Regions from separate parts of the Bacillus sp. ISL-46 genome, predicted to be linked through region 3. Evidence: a T-box and tRNA genes for the amino acid it is inferred to sense, from the RefSeq annotation. Region 3 holds a T-box; the other regions hold tRNA genes.
What was found. A T-box is a leader RNA that pairs with one kind of tRNA and senses whether it is charged. The one in region 3 lies ahead of argS (arginine--tRNA ligase), so its partner is inferred to be a tRNA-Arg.
Positions count from the first base shown of each region.

Region 1: it encodes a tRNA-Arg, which carries the amino acid that the T-box ahead of argS (arginine--tRNA ligase) is inferred to sense. The anticodon was not compared.
Region 2: it encodes a tRNA-Arg, which carries the amino acid that the T-box ahead of argS (arginine--tRNA ligase) is inferred to sense. The anticodon was not compared.

Region 1 is NZ_JAGGQR010000026.1:23,300-26,583, reverse strand. It holds gene mutS (DNA mismatch repair protein MutS) at 1-1,047, opposite strand, end outside; gene J7E67_RS14615 (YwaF family protein) at 1,278-2,021, shown strand; tRNA gene J7E67_RS14610 (tRNA-Arg) at 2,086-2,159, shown strand; gene J7E67_RS14605 (hypothetical protein) at 2,263-2,475, opposite strand.
Region 2 is NZ_JAGGQR010000015.1:214,959-218,242, forward strand. It holds gene tig (trigger factor) at 1-269, opposite strand, end outside; gene J7E67_RS10740 (tetratricopeptide repeat protein) at 428-1,477, opposite strand; tRNA gene J7E67_RS10745 (tRNA-Arg) at 1,760-1,833, opposite strand; gene J7E67_RS10750 (metallophosphoesterase) at 1,944-2,459, opposite strand; gene J7E67_RS10755 (XTP/dITP diphosphatase) at 2,459-3,067, opposite strand; gene rph (ribonuclease PH) at 3,068-3,284, opposite strand, start outside.
Region 3 is NZ_JAGGQR010000025.1:24,637-27,920, reverse strand. It holds gene J7E67_RS14355 (ABC transporter permease) at 1-211, shown strand, start outside; gene J7E67_RS14350 (TetR/AcrR family transcriptional regulator) at 340-912, shown strand; gene J7E67_RS14345 (hypothetical protein) at 986-1,261, opposite strand; gene J7E67_RS14340 (alpha/beta-type small acid-soluble spore protein) at 1,447-1,701, opposite strand; T-box leader at 1,807-2,018, shown strand; gene argS (arginine--tRNA ligase) at 2,070-3,284, shown strand, end outside.

The DNA.
Region 1 (3,284 bases), on a different contig from region 3:
GCCAAAGGCTACTCTTCCCGCTAATCGTTCTAAATCGTAAACTTCTTTCAGCTTTTCACGAAGTTCCTGACGCTCGAAATAATAAGACATCAGGACTTCAACGATGGTTTGACGTGATTCAATTTCATTCTGATTGATTAACGGGCGATCGATCCAGTGTTTTAACATTCTTCCGCCCATTGCGGTCATCGTCTCATCAAGGAGCCATAATAATGAACCTTTCTTGCCTTTAGAACGAATCGTTTCCGTAAGTTCAAGATTGCGCTTTGAATAGTAATCAATTTTCATAAATTGATGGATTTGATAGGTAGTGACTGGCTGAAGATGGTCCAAACTTCTTTTTTGTGACCGGTATAAATAGTTAAAAAGTCTTGCGATGGATTGCTTTAATTTTTCTTGATTCAAATCTTGAAGTAAATGCGAATAATTGATATCTATTGAACTATTATCTTCAAATGAAATCGCTAGTACATCGCGTTCTCGTAGCTTCTTCTGTAGCTCTCCGTCAAAACTGCTAGAGACAACGACTTCCTTTGCACTTAAAACAGCTAACTCATTTAAGACATCGTCAAAATTATTCGATAATAACGTAACCCGGCTTTCACCGGTTGAGATATCATTGTAGGCAAAACCATAGGTTTGGTCATCAAAGCTTGTGATCGAGGCAATATAGTTATTCTCTTTATCATTTAACCCCTTGCCCTCCATCACTGTTCCCGGTGTGATCAATTGGACAACTTCCCTTTTCACCATCCCTTTGGTCAGTTTCGGGTCTTCCACTTGCTCACAAATGGCCACTTTGTAGCCTTTTGAAATGAGTTGTTCAATATAGTTCGGTGCCGCATGGTAGGGAACGCCGCACATCGGAATTCGGTCATCCGTGCCACCTTGTCTGCTCGTTAAAGTTATTTCTAATTCTTGCGAAGCTTTAATCGCATCGTCAAAAAACATTTCATAAAAATCGCCTAAACGAAAAAATAAAAAGGCATCTTGGTAATCTGCCTTAACTGTTAAGTATTGCTGTATCATCGGCGTATATGCAGCCATAATGACCTCCACTAAATAAAGACTTTCGATTTTCTTCGACAAATTATTATACCATAATTCGAGAAGACTTTATTAGGAAGAAAAAACCTAATCATAATCAAAAAGGAAATAATTAAAATTTCTTAAGAGGAGTAAAAGCAAATCCCATCGAATATAATTATTAAGGTAAAACTAGCATTAATTTACAATTGATAATTGTTTTGATTATTGTCTACAGGGGTGGTGGTAAGATGGATGGAGTTTTTGGCCGCAGTAACAAAAACTTTGATTTTGAGATGTTTTCTGCAAGTCACTTTGTTATTATCTCTATCTTACTCTTAGTTTCAGTCTGCCTATTCATGTTTAGAGATAAATTGAAGGCTAATGAATGGAGACGAACTGAAATCGGGGTCGCTATTTCACTAATCATCATGGAAACGACTTATCATACCTGGATGCTTTTAAATGGAAGTTGGGATGTCAGTCACGCCATCCCATTAGAATTGTGCAGTATTAGTCTGATATTAACCGTCATTTTATTGTTAACTAAGAAAAAAATAATCTATGAGATTTTATTATTCACTGCATTATTAGGCGCATCTCAGGCGTTATTAACACCATCATTAAATTATGATTTCCCGCATTTTCGATTTTTCCATTTCTTTTATACACATTTGATGGAGATCTGGGTGCCACTTTATTTTACATGGGCAAAGGGATACCGACCGACGATTTGGTCTGTATTAAAATTATGTATCTTTTTGAATGTGTTAATGCCGATTATTATGTTGATCAATAAACTGGTAGACGGAAATTATATGTTCTTAAGTCATAAACCTGACAGTGCGAGTTTATTAGATGTTTTAGGACCTTATCCATGGTACATTTTATCGCTTGAAGGACTATTAATTGGGCTTAGTCTAATCGTCTGGTTGATCTTCCGTGAAAAGACTGCGAAAAAAAACGAAGTGGCCAGAGACCTGCCAATTCAATAATCTCAACTTTTTATTGACCTTTTAGAATTAACAAATTATAATAAATAACGTTCCTATTTTATTTGTCTCAGTAGCTCAGTAGGATAGAGCAACAGTTTCCTAAACTGTAGGTCGGAGGTTCGAATCCTCTCTGGGACATCTTTTTAAGAAACGCTGTGTTATCGTATTTGTTTCCGTTCAATCATACGGGACAATCACGTGACATTGCGTTTTTTTTTTCGTTAGCTGTAGGACGTGGTTTTTATGACTGTAGGACAGAGTTTTGTAACTGTAGGACACCTCGATATTGTTCAAACTCAACACCGTCCATTAGGTCAATTTCTCTAATGCCAGCTTCACTTAAACGTGCTTCATATGCTTCGAGCTCTTCTTGTCTTTTTTTTGATTGATAAGCATAAACGGCAAGAATAGATAAGAGAAAGATAGCTAGTAATAAGAATACGTCTTCAAACACAATAATTCTTCTCCTTTTGAATAAAAGTTAAATCAGTCATTTAACAAGCTCCTCTCAAGGGCGAGTGATAAGCCTTTCTATTAGTCTCATTTTACCATCCTCCTTACCAAATTGTGGAGTTAAATAAATTACATTAATATGTAAAAAGGACCGCACAGCTGCATTAACAGTTTACAACGAATAACTCAATTATCTACTTTTATTAGCGTATTCATCGGTTCACCTCATACGTAAAATAACGATTTTATTATGGTTATGTTTAACGTATAATCGTTAATCGTCATGTCGTAATACTAAACCTCGCTAACGCTCAGTTGAATCCTGCTTATGCAGTCTTCTATTAGAACATAATCTATATAATCTTTAGATGTTACTGAAGCTGATAAGCTTTGGTTACATCACCGAGCCGATAGGCGAAGGTTATTACGTCATATACTTTCTCTTAAGACCTATACGCCTCTAACCCTTGATACGAATGGGTTTTCAGACGATTTTAGCACGGCCTACTTGCTAAATTTATTAGTCATAGTTACCACCCTAAATTGAACCGATTAATATCATCTTTTGTAATGCGTCAAGGCTTCGGATTCCACGTCATAGGCTTCCATCATCAGGCACATGGTAATAAAATATAACCCTCTTTCGTCATCCAGTGCCCCATTAAGTTACTGATCCATCATATATACGTTCCTATTCTTAACTACATATTCTAAAGTAAAAAAAATGACCGCCATTTTTGACGATCATAGTTTATTAAAGTAAAGCCAGTTACTTTAAGTACACTTCTTCACAAACTTGTCTTTTTCCAG
Region 2 (3,284 bases), on a different contig from region 3:
TCGATTGGCTCGATGCCTGTTTCGTCAATTGCACTTCCGTATGCTTCTGGAAGAAGAATATCTAATGCATCTTGATAAAGTGATTCTACACCAAAACGCTTTTCAAACATTGGACGAGGCATTTTTCCTTTACGGAAGCCAGGAACATTTACTTGCTTAACAACTTTGTTAAAAGCCGCAGTTAGTCCTTCATTTACTTTTTCCGCACTTACTTCAACCGTAAGAACGCCGCGGTTACCTTCTAATTTTTCCCATTTCGCTGTTGTCATACCTTTTCCCTCCAACAATCTATTCTCATATCATTCGTAACGAATTTGAGTTTGGAAATAACTTGTCCATCAAGCTATTATCCTTCTTTTAAATGTGTTTTTTACACAATGCAACCACTACATTATAACATAGGTTTATTTTCTTTCAACAGCGAAGCTTATATATTAGGATAAGAAATTTTCTCAATTACCTCAATCATCGCGATAGCTTCTTCTATTTCCTCCACTGGAACTTCATATTCTCCGGACAAGTGATGTATCTTTATGTCCATACCTAGGTAATATTCGGCCAAGTGGTGAAAGGCTGCAGCCCAAGCAGCAGTGCTTTTCGGCTGCAATTCGAAAGGATAGCTAATAAAAAAATTTCGTTCTGCCATTCTGAAGCTGTTTTCAAAAAGAACGGGGTCTTCACTTTCCAATCGAGCCTCTAATAAAGCCTTTACCTCTTTCAATCTTGGTTCTTCCCTAACTTCTGGAAGATGTGTGGGAATAACTTTTTTCTCCATCTCAAATTTCATGACAGATAATTCTGTATCAATTTCCTGTTCTTTTAAAAAAGATAACAGGATTGTTTTAAGGAATGGATGACCTGCTTCTGCTGCTAAATATTCGGCAATCTCAGGAAGGTAGGGGCGAATGTTTTTCTCAGCCAAGCTCGAAACGAGGAGCATTTGTTCGTTTAGATTATCAATCGAAAAAAGGTTTAGTTCATGAACGTTTGTTTCCTCAGGGGTGATGTCATATGTATTTGATTCTGTGTCTGGGTCTGGGTCTGGTTGACGGTTTTCTGCCATTCTCCTGCTGAATTGCAGGATGGTTAAAAAGTGGTCATGTTTTTCAGGCGGAATCTCTTTTTCTTCTAATAAGACTTCAATTGTTGCTACAATTTCCTGGTATTCATGAAGCTGGATCAGGACCGTCAAATAGAGATCGACCATTTGCAAATAGTCCCCAATTCCTTTATGAAGCATTTCTTTGGCAAGTGCTTTTGCTTTTTGAAAAGAAGATGCTTCAAAATAAGCCAGAACCAAACCAATCAATATTTCGTCATTGTCAGGATCATGTTCTCTGGCTTCTTCCAAAAGGTTTATCGCTTCGTTGAATTTTTTCTTTTCAAGGTTTTCCAGACCTTTGTCAGTTAATCTTTTTTCAAGTCCGGGAAAAAAGATCACATTATCTATTCTTTTCACAGGTTCCCGTTTTTTCATAAAATCCGTCCTTATGATAGTCTTGGAACATAGTTTAGCATAAATAGAAGGCAAAAAAAACTCACCAGCAATGGTGACTGATTTCTATTCGTTGAATTTGATTATACGTGACCTTAAACTTGGTCTCATCACCTTTACGGTCACATAGAACCTCTTTATATGACCGTAACCTTCGCTGCATCACCTTTACAGTCATATAGAACTATAAATATTGTTTTGACAACTAATAAACAGAAAAAAACTCACTTATAAAAGTGAGTTTTTTTCTACCATGTAGTATAGCGTCCCAGGAGAGATTCGAACTCCCGACCCACGCCTTAGAAGGGCGTTGCTCTATCCAGCTGAGCTACTGGGACATATAAGTTGTTTAAGACAAGATTTATTATATTACCGTAATATCAAAAAGTCAACAGACTTTCTATTATTTTTTTTAAAAAATAAAAGGGAGAGGAAATCTCCCTCGCATTTATCGAAGGGCAAATTCACGGGCAAGCTCTGAAATTTCCCGTCCATCCGCTTCAAACACTGACATTTTAACTTTCTCATCCTGCAAATCAAGAATAACATAGGTTTTTTCTAAGCGTTCCCTCGGCAAGCGAATGCTGCCTGGATTTAAAAATAAGGTACCATCTATCACTTCCGCACCAAGGACATGCGAGTGGCCAAAACAGACGATATCGGCGTTTACTTCCTGTGCTTTATATTTAATATTCATCAAAGAAGATTTTACTGAATAAAGATGCCCATGGGTAATGAAGAATTTCTTCCCCACCGCCTCAGCCATCGTCTCCAACGGATATCCGCTGCCGAAATCACAATTTCCCCTTACCGTTATATAACCAGAAATCGCTTGATCATCAGGCATCAATTCCGAATCGCCACAATGAATCATTAAATCAACATCTTCAGAATGCCTTTCTCTTAAAACATTGAGTTCTTTCGTCAACCCATGGCTATCACTAACCACTAAAATCTTGCTCATTACTTTTCCGCTCTTTCTAAAATAGAATCCAAGACCACATCGAGCTTCTTCAATGCATTCGCACGGTGGCTGATTTTATTTTTTTCATCCGATGATAATTCGGCCATGGCTAGACTTTTCTCAGGTACATAAAAAACAGGATCATAGCCAAATCCATTGGTACCTCTTTGTTCTTCAAGAATACGACCTTCACAGGTACCTGACACCGTTATGGTTTCTTGACCTGGAACGGCGACAGCTAAAGCACAGTAGAATCGTGCGGATCGCTTTTCATCTGGAAGTCCTTTTAATTCTGACAGGACTTTATCTGTATTGTTTTGGTCATTTTTTGGTTCCCCAGCATAGCGTGCTGAATAGATTCCTGGTCTTCCTTCAAGCGCGTCCACCATCAAGCCAGAATCGTCGCCAATCACCATTTTCCCAAGTGCTTGGGAGACAGCCTCCGCCTTCAAGATCGCATTTTCTTCAAACGTCGAGCCCGTTTCGTCTACGTCGGGTATTTCAGGAAAATCAAGCAAGGTTCGGACTTCGATCCCTCTTGACGCAAAGATATGCTCAAATTCCCTCGCCTTTCCGGGATTTTTCGTCGCAATAATAACTTCTTTCATTCACAGTCGCCCCTTGTTTTGTCTTCGTGATTCTATTTTTCGGGTAATCTCTTCACCGAGTACCGCTTTTTGTTGTTCAAATAGTTCCATAAGCCCAGTTTGAGCAGCACTAAGCAGACCTTGAAGCTGCTCGTAGGAGAATGTTGATTCCTCGCCCGTTCCCTGCAGTTCAACAAATTCGCCATTTCCAGTCATGACTACATTCATATCGACCTGT
Region 3 (3,284 bases):
AAATATTTATCAAAAATGGGTGGCCCGTTTTTTTACCTTTGTGATCCCGTTTGGAACGGTGAATTATCTACCGTTGTTGTTTATTCTAGGGAAGAACAGTGGGAACGACCTCCTATATATGCTGATCCCGGCAGCTGGCAGCTTGTTTATTCTCCCGTGTCTCCTTGTCTGGCAAGTTGGGGTAAAACATTATCGCTCCACGGGTTCGTAAAACAATAGCCGAGTTCCTATTTATGAGGGAACTCGGCTTTACTTTTGACCTATTTGGAAACTAAACCTATCTTATGTTATATTTAAACAAATGACTGAAAAACTGAAATGGTCAGTAGGGGTGTGGACATGGCAACAGATAGAAGAAAGATGATTGTAGAAGCGGCAACCAAGTCTTTTTCATTATTTGGCTATAAAGCAACAACAATGGATCAAGTCGCAAAACTGGCCAATGTTGGCAAAGGGACGATTTATACTTTTTTTAAAAACAAAGAAGAATTATTCGAAGAGATTATTTCCACTTTGGTCAAAGAAATGATTGCTGAGGCAGAATCCGTCATCGAACCAGAGTTACCCTTCACAGAAAACGTGCATCGGGCACTTTATCGTTTATTAGAGTTTCGCGCTCAGCACCAACTGATGATTAAATTGGTCCAAGAGGAAGCGGAAATGGGGACTCTAGCGGTTTCGGAAATGCTGCAGCATGTTGAGGATGAAATCATTGCCTATTTAAAGCAGAAAATTGACACGGCTATCACGAAAGGGGCAATCCCACCGAACGACACCGAAATTACCAGCTTTCTTCTTTTAAAAATGTATATTGCCCTAGTTTCAGACTGGGAAAGAAATCATCAGCCGCTGAGCTCGGAACAAATCGCGGAAATCATGAAAGTATTTTTAGTAAAAGGTTTGTCCACATAAAAAAAGACTTGTGTGTACCTCTATACAAGTCTTTTAGCTAGTTGGTGCGACACTAAGTGGCGCTACCGATTTCTTATTTTAAAAGATAAATATTTTTTGAAGCAGTGGCAATTTTTGGCCTATTCTTATTACGGCTGCCAGTGAGTTCTTCCATTAAACTTAAAAATGTTCCAAAAAGGTAATTGACCACAGAACCGGCAAGTATTCCAAATCCTAGTGCAGTTAAGAAATAAGTATTACTGTAACCGTTTACAAATTGACCTAACAAAATAAGAATGAGCCCTAGGCCGCTTCCAAAGATTGCTGTTTTCTTAAATGTGAAGATACTCTTTAAGTGTTTTTCCTGCATCACCATCAACTCCTTGTAAGAATATTCTATCAATTGTCACAAAATTGTCAAACTTTTTTTAAAAATTTTGCTCTGTTAAACTTGGCTGTTGATTTTTGCACCAATCAACTTTGCTATAAAATCAACAATGACCTTTAACACAGCCAAAAATTAAAAGGGGACCTAACAAATTTAGGCCCCGGGCGTTACTTTTTCTTCGCTAAGTTTTCTTGTGCCATTTTGACCAACTCACGGACCATGCTGCCACCCAGCCTGCCGCCAACCTTACCGGCCTGTTCAGACGTGAGCTGACCATTATAGCCCTTCATTAATGGAACACCCACTTCTTCTGCTGCTTCAAATTTCGCATCCTCAGGGTTCCCGGTATTCGCGACCTTCGCTTTCAACGCATCTAAGCCATTGCGCGCCTCGGGGACAAGGATTTTATTTCTTCTTCTCACCATAAAAATCCCTCCTTTAGTTGTAGGATTACCTGAATGTAAAAAATAATCAAAATCACTGGAAAAATCCATTTTAATCCAGTATAATACGGATAATAAATTCGGATAAAATCAATGATAAAGAGAGTAGTTATCTATGATGTACCAGCGATTCAGGGGTGGTGGGAGCCTGAAACAGAACAGATAATGAAGCGCACTTTTGAGATGTGTACCTGAACTCGAGTAGGGTATGCCGGAGGATCCTCCGTTACAAAGGAAAGCTGGTTCTTTTGAACAATTAGAGTGGTACCGCGGGATTATGAACTCTCGTCTCTTTTAGTAGAGACGGGAGTTTTTTGTTTTTTAAAAGATAAATGGAGGTCTTAAAGATGAATTTTAAGCAGGAGCTTGCAGCCATTTTACATGAAGTGCTTGACCATGAGATTTCACAAACAGAACTGGAACTGATGATTGAAAAACCTAAGAACCAAGAGCTCGGTGATTTAGCCTTTCCCTGTTTTACACTAGCGAAGGTGAAAAGAAAATCCCCCAATCTAATTGCAGAGGAATTAAGTAAGAAGATTAACTCTCCCATTTTTGAAAAAGTAGAAGTGGTGGGAGCCTATCTTAATCTCTTTCTAAACAAAAAGACGGCTTCTGAAAAAGTAGTGAATGATATCATCTCAGCAAAAGGGAAGTATGGTGCGCTTACGTTTGGGAACGGAGGTGCTGTCACCATCGACATGTCCTCCCCTAATATTGCTAAACCCTTTTCAATGGGACATTTGCGTTCAACCGTGATTGGCAATTCGCTCGCATTAATTGTCGAGAAATGTGGTTACAAGCCCATTAAAATCAATCATCTTGGTGACTGGGGGACACAGTTCGGGAAGCTGATCACTGCCTATCAGTTATGGGGAAATGCCGAAAAGGTCAAACAGAATCCGATTAAAGAGCTATTAACCCTGTATATAAAATTTCATGAAGAAGCGGAGACGAATCCAAGCCTTGAAGACCAAGGGCGCAGCTGGTTTAAAAGACTAGAAGATGGAGACGAACAAGCATTAAAACTCTGGAAATGGTTTCGTGATGAGTCATTAAAAGAGTTTTCGCGAATATACCAGTTAATGAATGTCGAATTTGACTCTTATGCCGGCGAAGCCTTTTATAATGACAAAATGGAGCGTGTCGTCAAGCTTCTTGAAGAAAAACAGCTATTGGTCGAATCCGAACAGGCACAGGTGGTCGAGCTCACCGAAGAACAGCTGCCGCCATGCCTGATCAAAAAATCTGATGGGGCAACGCTGTATGCGACCCGAGATTTAGCGGCGGCTCTTTATCGCCAGGAGGAATACCAATTTGTCCAATCCTTATATGTGGTTGGCCATGAACAAAGCCTCCATTTCAAACAGTTAATGGCTGTGTTAGCAAAGATGGGCTACGATTGGTCGAAACAAATGCATCATATTCCATTCGGGTTGATGCTAAAAGATGGAAAGAAAATGTCCACGCGAAAAGGCAAGGTAGTTTTATTAGAAGAGGTCTTAAATGAATCAATTGCGATGGCTAGGCATAATATTGAAGTGAAAAATCCAAATCTCACA